DNA from 2 places in the Cellulomonas sp. T2.31MG-18 genome. Region 1 is predicted to be linked to the other one. Evidence: predicted binding sites of a transcription regulator. Region 1 holds the regulator's gene; the other holds the start of a gene.
What was found. Region 1 encodes LexA, which represses DNA repair genes until DNA is damaged. Its sites were predicted from a motif close to TCGAACANNTGTTCGA; they were not measured.

Region 1 (6,980 bases):
TGACGACCGTGCTGGTGGGTGCGCGTACGCCGCACCAGCTGGACGAGAACCTCGCCGGTGCGGCGACCGCGCCGCTGACCGAGGACGAGCTCGTCGCGGTCGAGCCTCACGCCGTCGATGCCGGCATCAACCTCTGGGGTTCACGCTCGAGCGACCTCTGACGGCGGACCCGGCGGCGTCGGGACCGACGGTCGACCGTCGGCCGGGCTCGCAGCCGGCTCGTCCGTCGCGTCGGGAGCCACGTCGTCGGTGTCGTGGTCCTCGTGCGCGGCCCGCAGCACGGTGATCGCCGCCTCGAAGTCCTCCAGGGAGTCGAAGCCCTGGTACACCGAGGCGAACCGGAGGTACGCGACCTCGTCGAGCTCCCGCAGCGGACCGAGGATCGCCAGCCCGATCTCGTAGGCGTCGACCTCGGCCTGACCGGACGAGCGGAGCGTCTCCTCGACACGCTGCGCCAGCAGGGCCAGGTCGTCCTCGCTGACCGGCCGACCCTGACAGGCCTTGCGGACGCCGTTGACGACCTTCTCCCGGCTGAAGGGCTCGGTGGCACCGGACCGCTTCACCACTGCGAGGCTCGTGGTCTCCAGCGTGGTGAACCGTCGTCCGCACTGGGGGCACTGACGTCGACGACGGATCGATGCACCGTCGTCAGACGTCCGCGAGTCCACGACGCGCGAGTCGGGGTTCCGGCAGAAGGGGCAGTGCACAAGGGTCCTCTCACCTGTGCCGCCACCCGGGGGCGGTCGGCGGCACCGTCGAACGACCCCTCCGACTCGTCGGGGTCGCAGGCGACGCTAAGCGACGCCTGCGGGCCGCGCAAGGAACGAAGGGCCGTCAGCCGGCGGCGGGAACCACCAGCTCCTCGCCCGCCACCAGGCCCGAGTCGCCCATCCCGTTCAGCTTCTGCAGCTCGACCACCACGTCTCGGACGTCCTGACCGGGACGCGCGACCGACGCGGCGATGCCCCACAGCGTCTCGCCGGACGTCACGACGTGCCGCTCGACGACCGGAGCGGAGGCGGGTCCGTCAGCCGCTGCCCTGCTCCCCAGGACGCCGACGCCGGCCACGAGCAGCAGCGAGAGCGCCGCCACCACGACGCGCCCCCGCCGGGTCAGCCGCAGCGGCCGCTCCTGAGCCTGCCGCTCGTCCGTCGGCGCCGTCGCGTCCGGGACCAGCCGGAGGTGCCGCTCCCGCGCCCCGGCGACACCGCGAGGCGCCGCCGCACCAGCCCGGACGGGAACGACCGCCGGACGTGCCGTGACCAGGATCGCGCTCATGCTGCCCACCTCCGTCGCGGGTGGCACCTCGCGATGCCACCACCGGATCGAACATCCGTTCGTCGAACGTCTGTACGATGTCTACCAGACGGGACCGACATCCGTCGAGACACGCTCGAACAGGTGTTTGAGTCCGGGTGCCGCGGGCCATACGCTCGCTGCACGGCGACAGACCATCACCGACCACTGACACGACCCGCGCGGCGCTGGTACCAGGCCGGACGCGGACGGCGGGGTCGGTGGGTGCGACGGTCCGGCACGCCGCCGGCCACAGGGAGGACAGCGCGGTGACGGACAGCAGGCGGACGGACGAGGACGGGACCCTCGCCTCGGTGCACGCACTACCGGACGGCGCCCCCGACGACGAGGGGCTCACACCGCGTCAGCGGTTGGTGCTGGCGACGATCAAGCAGTCCGTCGAGGGCCGCGGCTACCCGCCGAGCATGCGGGAGATCGGCGAGGCGGTCGGCCTGACCAGCCCGTCGTCGGTCAAGCACCAGCTGACCGTGCTCGAGCGCAAGGGCTACCTGCGTCGGGACCCGAACCGGCCCCGCGCGATCGAGGTGGTCCAGCCCGACGACTCCCGTGCGGTGCGCATCGGGACGGCGGAATGGGCGGCCGGTCTCGACCCCGACCTGCCGGAGCTGGACCGCACCCCCGGGCCGGCATACGTGCCCGTCGTCGGACGGATCGCGGCCGGTGGCCCGATCCTCGCCGACCAGGTGGTGGAGGACGTCTTCCCGCTCCCCCGGCAGGTGGTCGGCGAGGGCGACCTCTTCCTGCTCCGGGTCCGGGGCGACTCGATGATCGACGCCGCCATCTGCGACGGCGACTGGGTGGTGGTCCGGCGCCAGCCGGTGGCGGAGAACGGCGAGATCGTCGCGGCGATGATCGACGGCGAGGCGACGGTCAAGACGCTCAAGCGCACGGACGGTCACGTCTGGCTGATGCCGCAGAACCCCGCGTACGCACCGATCCCCGGCGACGACTCGACGGTGCTCGGTCGTGTGGTGAGCGTGCTGCGCAGCCTCTAGGGCGATCGGCGCACGCCAGGACGGCCCGGCGGGCCCGCCGGTCAGGTCCGGCGAGCCCGCAGGCGTCGTCTAGAACCCGAACTGCCGCGCGACCGAGCGCACCGCGTCGGCGGAGCGTCGCATGCCCGCCAGCTCGTCGCTGGACATGGGCACCGGCATCCGCTCGCCCACACCGTCGGCCGCCACCACGGCCGGGACCGAGAGGCAGACGTCGCTGATGCCGTGGTAGCCCTCGAGCAGGGACGAGACGGGAAGGATGCGGTGCTCGTCCTTGAGGATCGCCTCGATGATGCGCGAGCCGGCGAGGCCGATGGCGTAGTTCGTCGCGCCCTTGCCCTCGATGATCTTGTAGGCGGACTCGACCACGTCGCGGGCGATCGCCTCCCGGACGCCGGCGGTCAGCGGACCCCGGTCGCCGAACCCGTTCCAGTCCAGCAGCGGCACCGCGCCGAGGCTCGCCGAGCTCCAGAGCGGGATCTCCGTGTCTCCGTGCTCCCCGGCGACGTAGGCGTGCACGTTCTGCACCGCGACTCCGGTGTGCTGGGCGATGAGGAAGCGCAGGCGCGAGGAGTCGAGCACGGTGCCGGAGCCGAACAGCTGCGACGGCGGCAGCCCGGAGATCTTCAGGGCCGCGTAGGTCACCACGTCGACGGGGTTGGTCACCATCACGTAGACGGCGTTCGGCGCCACGCGGACGATGCTCGGCAGCACCTTCTGCACCAGGGAGATGGTCGCCCCGGCCAGGTCGAGGCGGCTCTGGCCCGGCTTCTGCTTGGCGCCGGCCGTGAACATCACCACGTCGGCGTCGGCGAGGACGTCGATGTCGTCCGAGCCGACGACCTCCGCCATCGACATGAACTGGATGCCGTGCGAGAGGTCCAGCGCCTCGGCCTCGACCTTCGCGCGGTTGATGTCGAACAGCGCCACGGTGCGCGCCGAACCCCTCATCAGCGCGGCGTAGGCCATGGTCGACCCCACGGCGCCCGCACCGACGATCGCCAGCTTCGAGGCCCTGCGGGGAGAGAAGACGGTCCCGTGCAGGCCACCCTCGTCGATGTCGTCGCTCTCGCTCACGGCTCCTCCTCGCGGTGCGCCGCGACCTGGCGGCGGCAGCAGGACGTTGGTCACGCCCTGACCGGATCACCCCGGTACTCGGAAGGCTAGTCGGCCGCCGCGAGCCGTTGCAGCGCGGAGAGAGCGACGTCACGCCGGGTCGTCGTCCAGAACGGCGGCATGCTCCTGGTCAGGAACGTGCCGTACCGAGCGGTCGCCAGACGAGGGTCCAGGACCGCCACCACACCCCGGTCGTCGACCGTCCGGATCAGCCGACCCGCACCCTGCGCGAGCAGCAGGCCCGCGTGCGTCGCGGACACGGCCATGAACCCGTTCCCCCCGGCCGCCGCGACGGCTTCCGTGCGAGCCGCCATGAGGGGGTCGTCCGGCCTCGGGAACGGGATGCGGTCGATGATCACCAGCCGGCAGGTGGCGCCCGGCACGTCGACGCCCTGCCACAGCGACAGGGTGCCGAACAGGCACGTCGACTCGTCGGCCGAGAACTGCGCGACCAACGTGGGCAGCTGGTCGTCGCCCTGCAGCAGCACCCGGACGTCCAGCCGCTGCCGCATCGCCTCGGCGGCCGCCTGTGCGGCCCGGCGGGACGAGAACAGGCCGAGCGTGCGACCGCCGGCGGCGCGCACCAACGCCTCGATCTCGTCCAGCTGAGCCGCTGTGGCGGGCTCCCGACCGGGTGGCGGCAGGTGCCGCGCCACGTAGCAGATGCCCTGCTTGCCGTAGTCGAACGGGCTCCCGACGTCGAGGCCCCGCCACGGCTGGGTGGCCTCGTCCCCGTTCGACGGCCGCTCCGGGGCGATACCGGTCTCGACGGCGGGCTGGGCCGTTGCCTCGGGCGGGCCGGTGAGGCCCATCGACCGGGCGACCGGCTCGAACGAGCCGCCGAGCGTCAGGGTCGCCGACGTCAGGACGGCCGAGCGACCCGCCAGCAGGTTGGTGCGGATGAGTCCGTGCACGGCGAGCGGGGCGACGAGCAGCCGCGTCAGCGTGCCGCCGCGACGATCCTCGGAACGGCTGCACCACAGCACCTGGCGGCGGGCGTCCTCCGGGTCGGCCCTCATCCGCTCGGCGACCTCGAAGAGGGACAGCATCGCGGTGCTGGCCATCTTCACGCCGCCGTCCGGGCCGCCGGACGCCGCCGTGCGGCTCGGGTCCGGCTTCAGGGCGCTGAGCAGGGCGCGGGCGGCGTCCCGCACGGAGCCGACCACGTCACGCACGGCCGGTGGCAGGCCGTCGGCGAACCGGGTCTCCGGCAGCTCGACCAGCGTGGCGGCGAGCGCGCGGCCGGCGGCGTCCAGGTCGGTCGTCGGGACGCCGCCATGACGACGGGCCAGCCGGGCGGCGTGCTCCACGCTCGCCAACGACAGCTCGTCGGTCGCCTGCGCCGTCACCCTGTCCGTCAGCTCGTGCGCCTCGTCGACGATCAGCACCTGGTGCTCCGGCAGCACGTTGGGCGACCCCGACGCCGCGATCCCCAGCATCGCGTGGTTGGTCACCACGACGTCGGCCGCCCGTGCCGCGGCGCGGGCGCGCTCGGGGAAGCACTGGTCGACCATCGGGCACGTGGAGCCCAGGCACTCCAGCGACGTGACGGACACCTGCCGCCACGCCCGGTCGCTGACCCCGGGCACGAGGTCGTCCCGGTCTCCGCTGTCCGTCTCCTGCGCCCACTCGCGGAGGCGGACCACCTGGTCACCCAGGCTCTCGCGGCCGGCCTCGGCGTCGGGCGCCGGGTGGTCGGCCGCACCTCGACGCTCGCCGAGATCGAACAGGACGGCGGTGTCGTCCTCCGGGTATCCCCCGGCCACCTTGTGCACGCAGAGGTAGTTGTGCCAGCCCTTGAGCAGCGCCGTCGTCGGCTTGCGAGGCAGCCGGTCCGCCAGCGCGTCGGCCACCAGCGGCAGGTCCCGTGCGACCACCTGGCGCTGCAGCGCGAGGGTGGCGGTGGACACGACCACGCGCTCCTCGGCCAGCACCGCGTGACGGACGGCCGGGACGAGATAGCCGAGCGACTTGCCCGTGCCGGTCCCCGCCTGGACCAGCAGGTGCTCCCCACGGTCCACCGACTGGGCGACGGCCTCCGCCATCGCGTGCTGACCGTCCCGGCGAGCTCCGCCGAGAGCCGTCACCGCCAGGTCGAGCAGCTCCGCAACGGGGGGCTCGGGGTCTGGCACCGCGTCAGCGTAGTCGCGGCGCGCGTCTACCCGTGCCGCCGCCGCGACGAGCGCCAGCGGGAGCGGGCGCCGCGTGGGCGGGCCGCATCAGGCGCGACGGACCGCCACCGCGTTCAGCTCACCGGCGAGCGTCGCGTCGACCCGGGCGCGCAGCCAGGTGCCGTCCGGCGTGTGCTCCTCCGCATCGATGTCGCCGTGCTCGTGCACACGGCTGACCAGGTCTCCACGCGAGTAGGGCACCACCACGTCGACCGGCACACCGGGGCGCGGCAGCTGGTCCGCGACCAGCTCCATCAGCTCGGCGATCCCCTCGCCGGTGTGCGCCGAGACCACCACGGAGTGCACCTCGCGGGAGCGGAGGCGGGCGATCGCCTCGGGGCTCGCGAGGTCCGCCTTGTTCAGCACGATGATCTCGGGCACGTCCATCGCCCCCGGGATGTCGGCGAACACGTGCCGCACCGCGGCGATCTGACCCTCGGGATCCGGGTGCGACGCGTCCACGACGTGCAGGATCAGGTCCGCGTCGGCCACCTCCTCCAGGGTCGACCGGAACGCCTCGACCAGCTGGTGCGGCAGAGACCGCACGAAGCCGACGGTGTCCGCGAGCGTGTAGACGCGCCCGTCGGCCGTCTCGGCCCGCCGCACGGTCGGGTCCAGCGTCGCGAACAACGCGTTCTCCACGAGCACGCCCGCTCCGGTGAGCCGGTTGAGCAGCGAGGACTTCCCGGCGTTGGTGTAGCCCGCGATCGCCACCGACGGCACCGCGTTCCTCTTGCGGGACGCACGCTTGGTCTGCCGCGACGGCTGCATCGCCGCGATCTCCCGGCGCAGCCGCGCCATCCGGTTGCGGATCCGACGGCGGTCGAGCTCGATCTTCGTCTCACCGGGGCCACGCGACCCCATGCCGGCGCCCGCACCGCCGACCTGGCCACCGGCCTGCCGGGACATCGACTCGCCCCAGCCGCGCAACCGTGGCAGCAGGTACTCGAGCTGGGCCAGCTCGACCTGCGCCTTGCCCTCCCGGGACTTGGCGTGCTGGGCGAAGATGTCGAGGATCAGCGCCGTCCGGTCGACGACCTTGACGCGGACGACGTCCTCCAGGGAGCGCCGCTGCGAGGGGGCGAGGTCGCCGTCGACCACGACGGTGTCCGCACCGACCGCGGCCACGAGACGCGCCAGCTCGGCCGCCTTGCCGGAGCCGAGGTACGTACCGGGGTCCGGCGTGCGGCGGTGCTGCAGCAGCCCGTCGAGCACCTGCGAACCGGCGGTCTCGGCGAGCGCGGCGAGCTCGCGCAGCGAGTTCTCCGCGTCCTCCGCCGTCCCTTCACCCCACAGCCCGACGAGCACGACGCGCTCCAGCCGCAGCTGCCGGTACTCGACCTCGGTGACGTCCTGCAGCTCCGTCGACAGACCGGCGACCCGA
Region 2 (6,980 bases), 1.4 Mb from region 1:
ACGCCGGGGGCGACGGAGAACATCGCCTTGTAGTCGGCCGCGAACTTGTCCGGGGCCGGGCCGCACGGGCAGGTGAGGTAGGCGCCCTTCGACGCGTCACCTGCCTGCTTGACGAACTCGGGGTCGTTGGTGCCGTCACCGGAGGCGAAGGCCGCCGTCACACCGCCCTGACGCAGCTGCGACAGGAGCGGCGCCGCCTCGGCGTAGTAGCCGCCGTAGTACACGGCGTCGGGGGACGCGTCCTTCACCAGCTGCACCGCGGCCGAGAAGTCCTTGTCACCCGTCTTGACCTTGGCGTTGCAGGAGGAGACGGCGACGGAGCCGAGCGTCTTCGCGACGACGGTGGCCAGGCCGATGCCGTAGTCGGAGTCGTCCTGGATCACGCAGACCTTCTTGTAGCCCAGCGTGTCCTTCATGTAGCTGGCGATCGCGCCGCCCTGGGAGTTGTCGTTGCCCAGGCCACGGAAGAAGTTGTTCCAGCCGTTGGTGGTCAGACCGGGGTTGGTCGCGGACGCCGTCAGCGACAGGAGGCCGGCCTGGTTGAAGATGCTGCCGGTCGCCTTGGTCTCGCCGGAGAACGCCGGGCCGAGCAGGCCGATCACCGAGGTGTCCGAGACGATCTGCGGCGCGACCTGGGTGGCCTTCTGCGGGTCGCCCTCGGTGTCGAACTGCTTGACGGTGACCTGGCAGCCGGCGTTCGCCTTGTTGTGCTGGTCGACCGCGAGCTTGAGCCCGTTGAGGATGTTGGTGCCGAGGGCCGCGTTGGGACCCGTCAGGGCGCCGGCCATGCCGATCGAGATGTTGCTGCACTTGGCGCTGCCGTCACCCGCCGGGTCCGCGGGTGTCGAGCCGCCCGCTGCGGCGACCTTCTTGCCGGTCGCGTCCACCTGCACGAGGGGCTGGATGGACAGGCTGCTGGAGGCGGAGCTGCCGCCAGTTGCGCCCGAGGTGCTGCCCCCGCCGCCGCCGCCCGTGCTCTTCGAGGAACAGCCGGCCAGCACGAGGCCGGCGGTCATGACGAGCGCCACGCCCGCGAGCCGCGGTGTCGATCTGCGCATGTGTGCTACCTCCTGGTTGGTCGAGGCACGGCCTCCGTCCCGACCCCTGAGCGTCGGGTTGGCACGCAAGGTAGGCCCGTTGCGTTTCGGTGGAGTTTCCACTTCACACGCAAACGGATCACGAGTCGAGATCCGGAGGGCCACGATGCGATCACGCCCTCGACTCGGGTGACGACGATGGTAGGGGTCAACCGGCCGGGATGCGATGCCTGTTACCGACGCGTCACATCGGACCGCCGCGGCGTCGCAGGTACGTCGGTGCTGGGGACCGGGCTGGGGACGAACCGGACACCCCGCGTCGGTAGGTGTCCGCAGGCTGTCCGCGGTGTGAATCCGAGACCAATTCGTGATGATGGAGATGCGCTCCACAGCCCGTGCACAGCGCTGTCGCAGGTCGCTGACGTGCCGGAAGACCTTCCGGACGGTTGTCCACAAGGCTGTCCACCAACTGTGCACAGCCGCGCCGCCGTGGCTCCACAGGGGGTGTGGACGGCGGTCGTTGAGCGGTCCGTCGGCGGCCGCCTACTCTCGCCCTGGCCCCTCGTGGACGGGGCGTACGTGCGGTCGCAGGGGGCGGTGTCCGTGAGGATGTCGGTGGCGTCCGGTAGAACACACGTTCGAGAGTGCAGGACGACGAGCGGGGTGGAGGACCGGTGACCATCGAGGACCTGGAGTACGGCGTGCCGTCCGCGCGGTCCCACGGCGACTCCGGCGAGCGACGGTACGACCCGGCCGACCGGCTCCCGCCCCAGGACCTGGACGCGGAGCGTTCGGTGCTCGGCGGCATGATGATCAGCAAGGACGCGATCGCCGACGTCATCGAGCAGCTGCGCGGCACCGACTTCTACCGGCCCGCCCACGAGATCGTGTACGAGGCGATCCTCGACCTGTACGGCCGCGGCGAGCCGGCCGACGCCGTTACGGTCGCCGACGAGCTGACCAAGCGCGGCGAGATCGGCCGCATCGGCGGTGCGCCGTACCTGCACACGCTGATCGCCACCGTCCCGACCGCCGCCAACGCGGGCTACTACGCCCGCATCGTGCGGGAGCGGGCCATCCTGCGCCGACTGGTCGAGGCCGGTACCCGGATCACCCAGCTCGGCTACGCCACCGACGGCGGCGACGTCGACGAGCTGGTGAACTCGGCCCAGGCCGAGGTGTACGCCGTCACCGAGCGGCGGGCCAGCGAGGACTTCCTGCCGCTGTCGCAGATCATCGGCGGCACCGTCGACGAGATCGAGGCGGCCGGGCACCGGGGCGAGGGCATGCAGGGGGTGCCGACCGGGTTCGCGGACCTGGACCGGCTGACCAACGGTCTGCACGCCGGCCAGATGATCGTGATCGCCGCTCGGCCGGCAATCGGGAAGGCGCTCGCTCTCGACACCTCGCTTCCCACGCCGACCGGCTGGACGACGATGGGCGACGTGCAGGTCGGCGACCTGCTGCTCGCAGCGGACGGCGCGCCGACGCGGGTGGTGGCCGCCACGGAGGTGATGAGCGGCCGGCCGTGCTACCGCGTGACGTTCGACGACGGATCGACGATCGTCGCGGACGCCTGGCACCAGTGGGCCACGCGCACCCGCGCGGACCGGCGCCGCAGCGACCGCGGCCAACCGGGCATCCGGACGACGGAGGAGCTGGCGGCGACGCTGCGGTGCGCAGTCGCGGACGGCCGGACGAACCACAGCGTGGACACCACGGCGCCGCTGCACCTGCCGGAGGCGGAGCTGCTCGTCGACCCGTACGTGCTGGGGGTGTGGCTGGGGGACGGCAGCGCGGACGGTGCCCGGTTCGTGTCAGCGGACCCCGAGATCGCGATGGAGATCGAGTCGCGCGGGTATGTGGCGACCGCGACAGAGTGGTCGCGGGGTGCGGCGGGGACGCGGGGCTACGGGATCGCGCTGCCTGCCGCTGAGCCGTTCGCGGAGCGGGAGTGCGAGGTCTGCGGCGCGCCGTTCGTCCCGCGGCGGAGCCAGGTGCGCACGTGCGGGCAGTCGTGCGGCGGCCGGGTCAAGGCGCTCTCCGGACCGGTCCCGGTACCCACGTGCCCTGACTGCGGCCAGCCGACGACAGGACTCGTTCGGTGCCAGGTGTGCCGCGACGCGTTCGGCACCGTTCAGGGCCGGCTCCGGACCCTGGGCGTGCTGGGGTCGAAGCACATCCCGGTGCAGTACCTACGTGGCAGCGAGCGGCAGCGCCGGGATCTGCTGGCCGGCCTGCTCGACACCGACGGAACGGTCAACCCGACGGGCAGCGTGCAGCTGACCTTCACGGACGAGCGCCTGGCGGCCGACGCCCGGGAGCTCGTCCACACGCTGGGATACCGCAGCGGACTGTCCATGCGGAGGGTGGCGGGAAGCCGCGAGTCCCGATCGACGGCGTACACGATCACCTTCACCACCGACGACGACGTGTTCCTGCTCGAGCGCAAGCGGCTGGTGCACAAGGACCGGCGGCGGCCCTCGACCCCGCGGCTGACGCAGCGCATGGTCGTCGCGGTCGACCGCGTCGACTCGGTGCCGGTGCGGTGCGTCGAGGTCGAGCACACGGACCACCTGTACCTCGCGGGACCGGCGATGATCCCGACGCACAACTCGACGCTCGGCATCGACATCGCGCGGTCGGCGTCGATTAAGCACAACATGGCGTCGGTCGTGTTCTCGCTCGAGATGAGCCGCAACGAGATCACCATGCGACTGCTGTCGGCAGAGGCGCGTGTTCACCTGCAGAAGATGCGCACCGGTCAGATGGGCGAGGACGACTGGGCCAAGGTCGCGCAGACCATGGGCAAGATCTCCGAGGCGCCGCTGTTCATCGACGACTCCCCCAACATGTCGCTGATGGAGATCCGCGCGAAGTGCCGTCGGCTCAAGCAGCGGCACGACCTCAAGCTGGTGATCATCGACTACCTGCAGCTGATGAGCTCCGGCAAGCGCGTGGAGTCCCGGCAGCAGGAGGTGTCCGAGTTCTCGCGTGCGCTGAAGCTGCTCGCCAAGGAGCTCGAGGTGCCGGTGATCGCCATCTCGCAGCTGAACCGTGGGCCGGAGCAGCGCACCGACAAGAAGCCGCAGATGAGCGACCTACGCGAGTCTGGCTGCCTGACGGAGGACACCCGGATCCTGCGAGCGGACACCGGCGCGGAGACGACCTTGGGCGAGCTCTACGCCCTCGGTTCGCGGGACGTCCCCGTCTGGGCGCTGGACGATCGCCTGCAGTACGTGCGGCGCCACCTGACCCACGTCTTCCCGACCGGGGTCAAGCCCGTGTTCCGGCTCACCCTGGCCTCAGGCAAGCGCGTCACGGCCACCGCGAACCATCCCTTCTTGACCTACGAGGGCTGGACGCCGCTCGAGGAGCTGAGCGTCGGGTCGCGACTCGGCGTGCCCCGTCACGTGCCAGGTCCGGAGCGCACGGCGCACTGGGACGACCGCAAGGTCGTGATGCTGGCGCACCTCCTGGGTGACGGGTCGTTCGTGCGACGCCAGCCGATCCGGTACGCGTCGATCGACGAGGCGAACCTCGCGGCCGTCAGCGATGCCGCTGCAGCCTTCGGCATCACTGCGATCCGCGACGACTACGCGGCGGCGCGCGTGACGACCCTGCGGCTGCCCGCTCCGTACCGGCTCACTCACGGGAAGCGGAACCCGATCGCGGAATGGCTCGACGACTTCGGTCTGTTCGGCGCCCGGAGCCACGAGAAGTTCGTGCCGACCGAGGTCTTCCACCTGCCCAAGCAGCAGATCGCGCTGTTCCTCCGGCACATCTGGGCGACGGATGGGTCCGTCACCGTGAATGCCACCGGTCGCGGTGGCCGGATCTACTACGCGTCGACGTCTCGTCGGCTCGCGGAACAGCTCGGGGTGCTTCTGCTGCGGTTCGGCATCTCGACTCGGTTGCGGACCGTCCGCAAGGCGGGCTACCGCGACGGCTACACCCTCGACGTCTCGGGAGTCGACGACCAGCGACGGTTCCTGCAGGAGATCGGCGTGCACGGCGCCCGCGGACTCCAGGCGCAGCGACTGCTCGAGATCGTCCGGGAGCTGTCCGGCAACCCGAACGTCGACACGGTGCCGCGCGAGGTGTGGGACGACGTGCGCGACATCCTGGTCGAACGCGGGATGACCCACCGGGAGTTCGCCGCGGCGATGGGCACCCAGTTCTGCGGCTCGACCCTGTGGAAGCACGCACCGTCCAGGGCGCGGCTGGGACGGGTGGCCGAGGTGCTGCAGTCGGAGGACCTCGAGATCCTCGCGGTCAACGACCTGCTCTGGGACCAGGTGGTGGCGATCGAACCGCTCGGCGAGCAGCAGGTGTTCGACGCCACGGTGGTCGGTACCCACAACTTCGTCGCCAACGGCATCGCGGTCCACAACAGCATCGAGCAGGACGCCGACATGGTGATCCTGCTGCACCGCGAGGACGCCTATGAGAAGGAGTCACCCCGGGCGGGCGAGGCGGACCTCATCGTCGCGAAGCACCGAAACGGTCCGACGGACACGATCACGGTGGCGTTCCAGGGGCACTACTCGCGCTTCGTCGACATGCAGATGTAGCGGCGGCGGCTCGTCGACATCAAGAAGTAGCGGCGGCGGTCGCGTTGCCGCCGGGCTGACAGCGGGCGGGCTGGCTCAGTCCGCGCGTCCGATCACCTCGGCGATGGACCGAGGCGGGATGCCGGATCCCGGGACGATCATGCTGCGCGGTGCGCGCCACACCGCGTACTCGTGGACGTACTTGCCGGCGACGACAGCGGGGTCGCGGTCGCCGAGCTCCCGCGCCCGGTCGAGCGAGCACACGAAGATGCTGACGCCGTGCAGTCCCTCAGGGCCGGACGCCGGACCTGCCGCGATCAGGTTCCCGGACGCCCACAGGTCGGCGATGTGCGCCAGGTGGGCGTCCTGCAGCTCGCTCTCGCCGTCCTCCGTCAGGACCGGTGGGTTGGGACCCTCCAGGAGCCGGGCCACCACGAACGTGTCGAACTGCATGGGGTCTCCTCCGCGGCACGTATGCACAGAAGCTGCCGGGGGGTGACTCGGCGCCGCATCGACGACGCCGGATCGAGGTCCCGCCCGGACGTGGACCGAGTCTATGAACGCCGGGCGGCGAGGACCCGGCTCGAATTGACCAGGGGTGGGCGGCACCGCACCCTGGGGCACGTGGAGGGTCTCCTCACCGTCGCCGCCACCGCGGCATGAACCCCGGCCCGCTGACCACTGCGTCGGCGCTCAGCTCGTGGCAGGTCGACGCGCCGGCGCTCGTCCTGGTCGTGCTGGCCGGCGCCGGGTACCTCGTCGGCGTCCGGGCCGTTCGGCGCGCAGGCGCGGTGTGGTCGCCGATGCGCTCCATCGCCTTCCTGTCCGGCCTGGTGCTGGTGATCGCCTCGACCTGCTGGTTCGTGGGCGTGTACGCGCACCTGCTGTTCTGGGTGTTCACGCTGCAGGTCTGCCTGCTGCTGCTCGTCGCGCCCCTCCTGCTCGGCGTCGGTGCCCCGGTCGCGCTGGTCGCGGCCGTCCGCGGGCGCGGGCGGGGTGCGCCGGTCGACGACGACGAGCCGCGAGAGTCGCGGCGGCCTCGGGTGCTGCGCGTGCTCGGTGCGCCGGGCGTCGGGCCGCTGCTGCTGATCCTGGTCACGGTGCTGGTGTTCTTCACGCCGCTGCTGGGTGCCGCGCTGCGGCATCCGCCCGTCTTCCACTCCGTCCACCTGATGCTGCTGGCGGCGGGCCTGGTGCTGGCGCTCCCCGTGACGGACGAGGGGATGACGCTCAGCTCCCTCGGCTACGCGGCGCTGATCGGCCTGGGCTTCCTGGAGTTCCTGCTCGATGCCATCCCGGGCATCGCGCTCCGGCTGCACGGCAGCCTGCTGGCCCCGGAGTACTGGTCGGTGCTGCACCGGGGGTGGGGGCCGGCACCGCTGGACGACCA

Region 2: the regulator LexA is predicted to act here: its motif matches at 1,664-1,679, upstream of ACFQTY_RS00940 (replicative DNA helicase).

The regions. Positions count from the first base shown of each region.
Region 1 covers NZ_CAXWGW010000001.1:1,614,798-1,621,777, reverse strand. Annotated here, with positions in the region: gene ACFQTY_RS07505 (aldo/keto reductase) at 1-161, shown strand, start outside; gene nrdR (transcriptional regulator NrdR) at 141-707, opposite strand; gene ACFQTY_RS07495 (LysM peptidoglycan-binding domain-containing protein) at 835-1,278, opposite strand; gene lexA (transcriptional repressor LexA) at 1,566-2,312, shown strand; gene ACFQTY_RS07485 (L-lactate dehydrogenase) at 2,382-3,386, opposite strand; gene ACFQTY_RS07480 (ATP-dependent DNA helicase) at 3,473-5,557, opposite strand; gene hflX (GTPase HflX) at 5,645-6,980, opposite strand, start outside.
Region 2 covers NZ_CAXWGW010000001.1:201,849-208,828, reverse strand. Annotated here, with positions in the region: gene ACFQTY_RS00945 (branched-chain amino acid ABC transporter substrate-binding protein) at 1-1,058, opposite strand, end outside; gene ACFQTY_RS00940 (replicative DNA helicase) at 1,712-5,611, shown strand; gene ACFQTY_RS00935 (YciI family protein) at 5,687-6,043, opposite strand; gene ACFQTY_RS00930 (cytochrome c oxidase assembly protein) at 6,250-6,980, shown strand, end outside.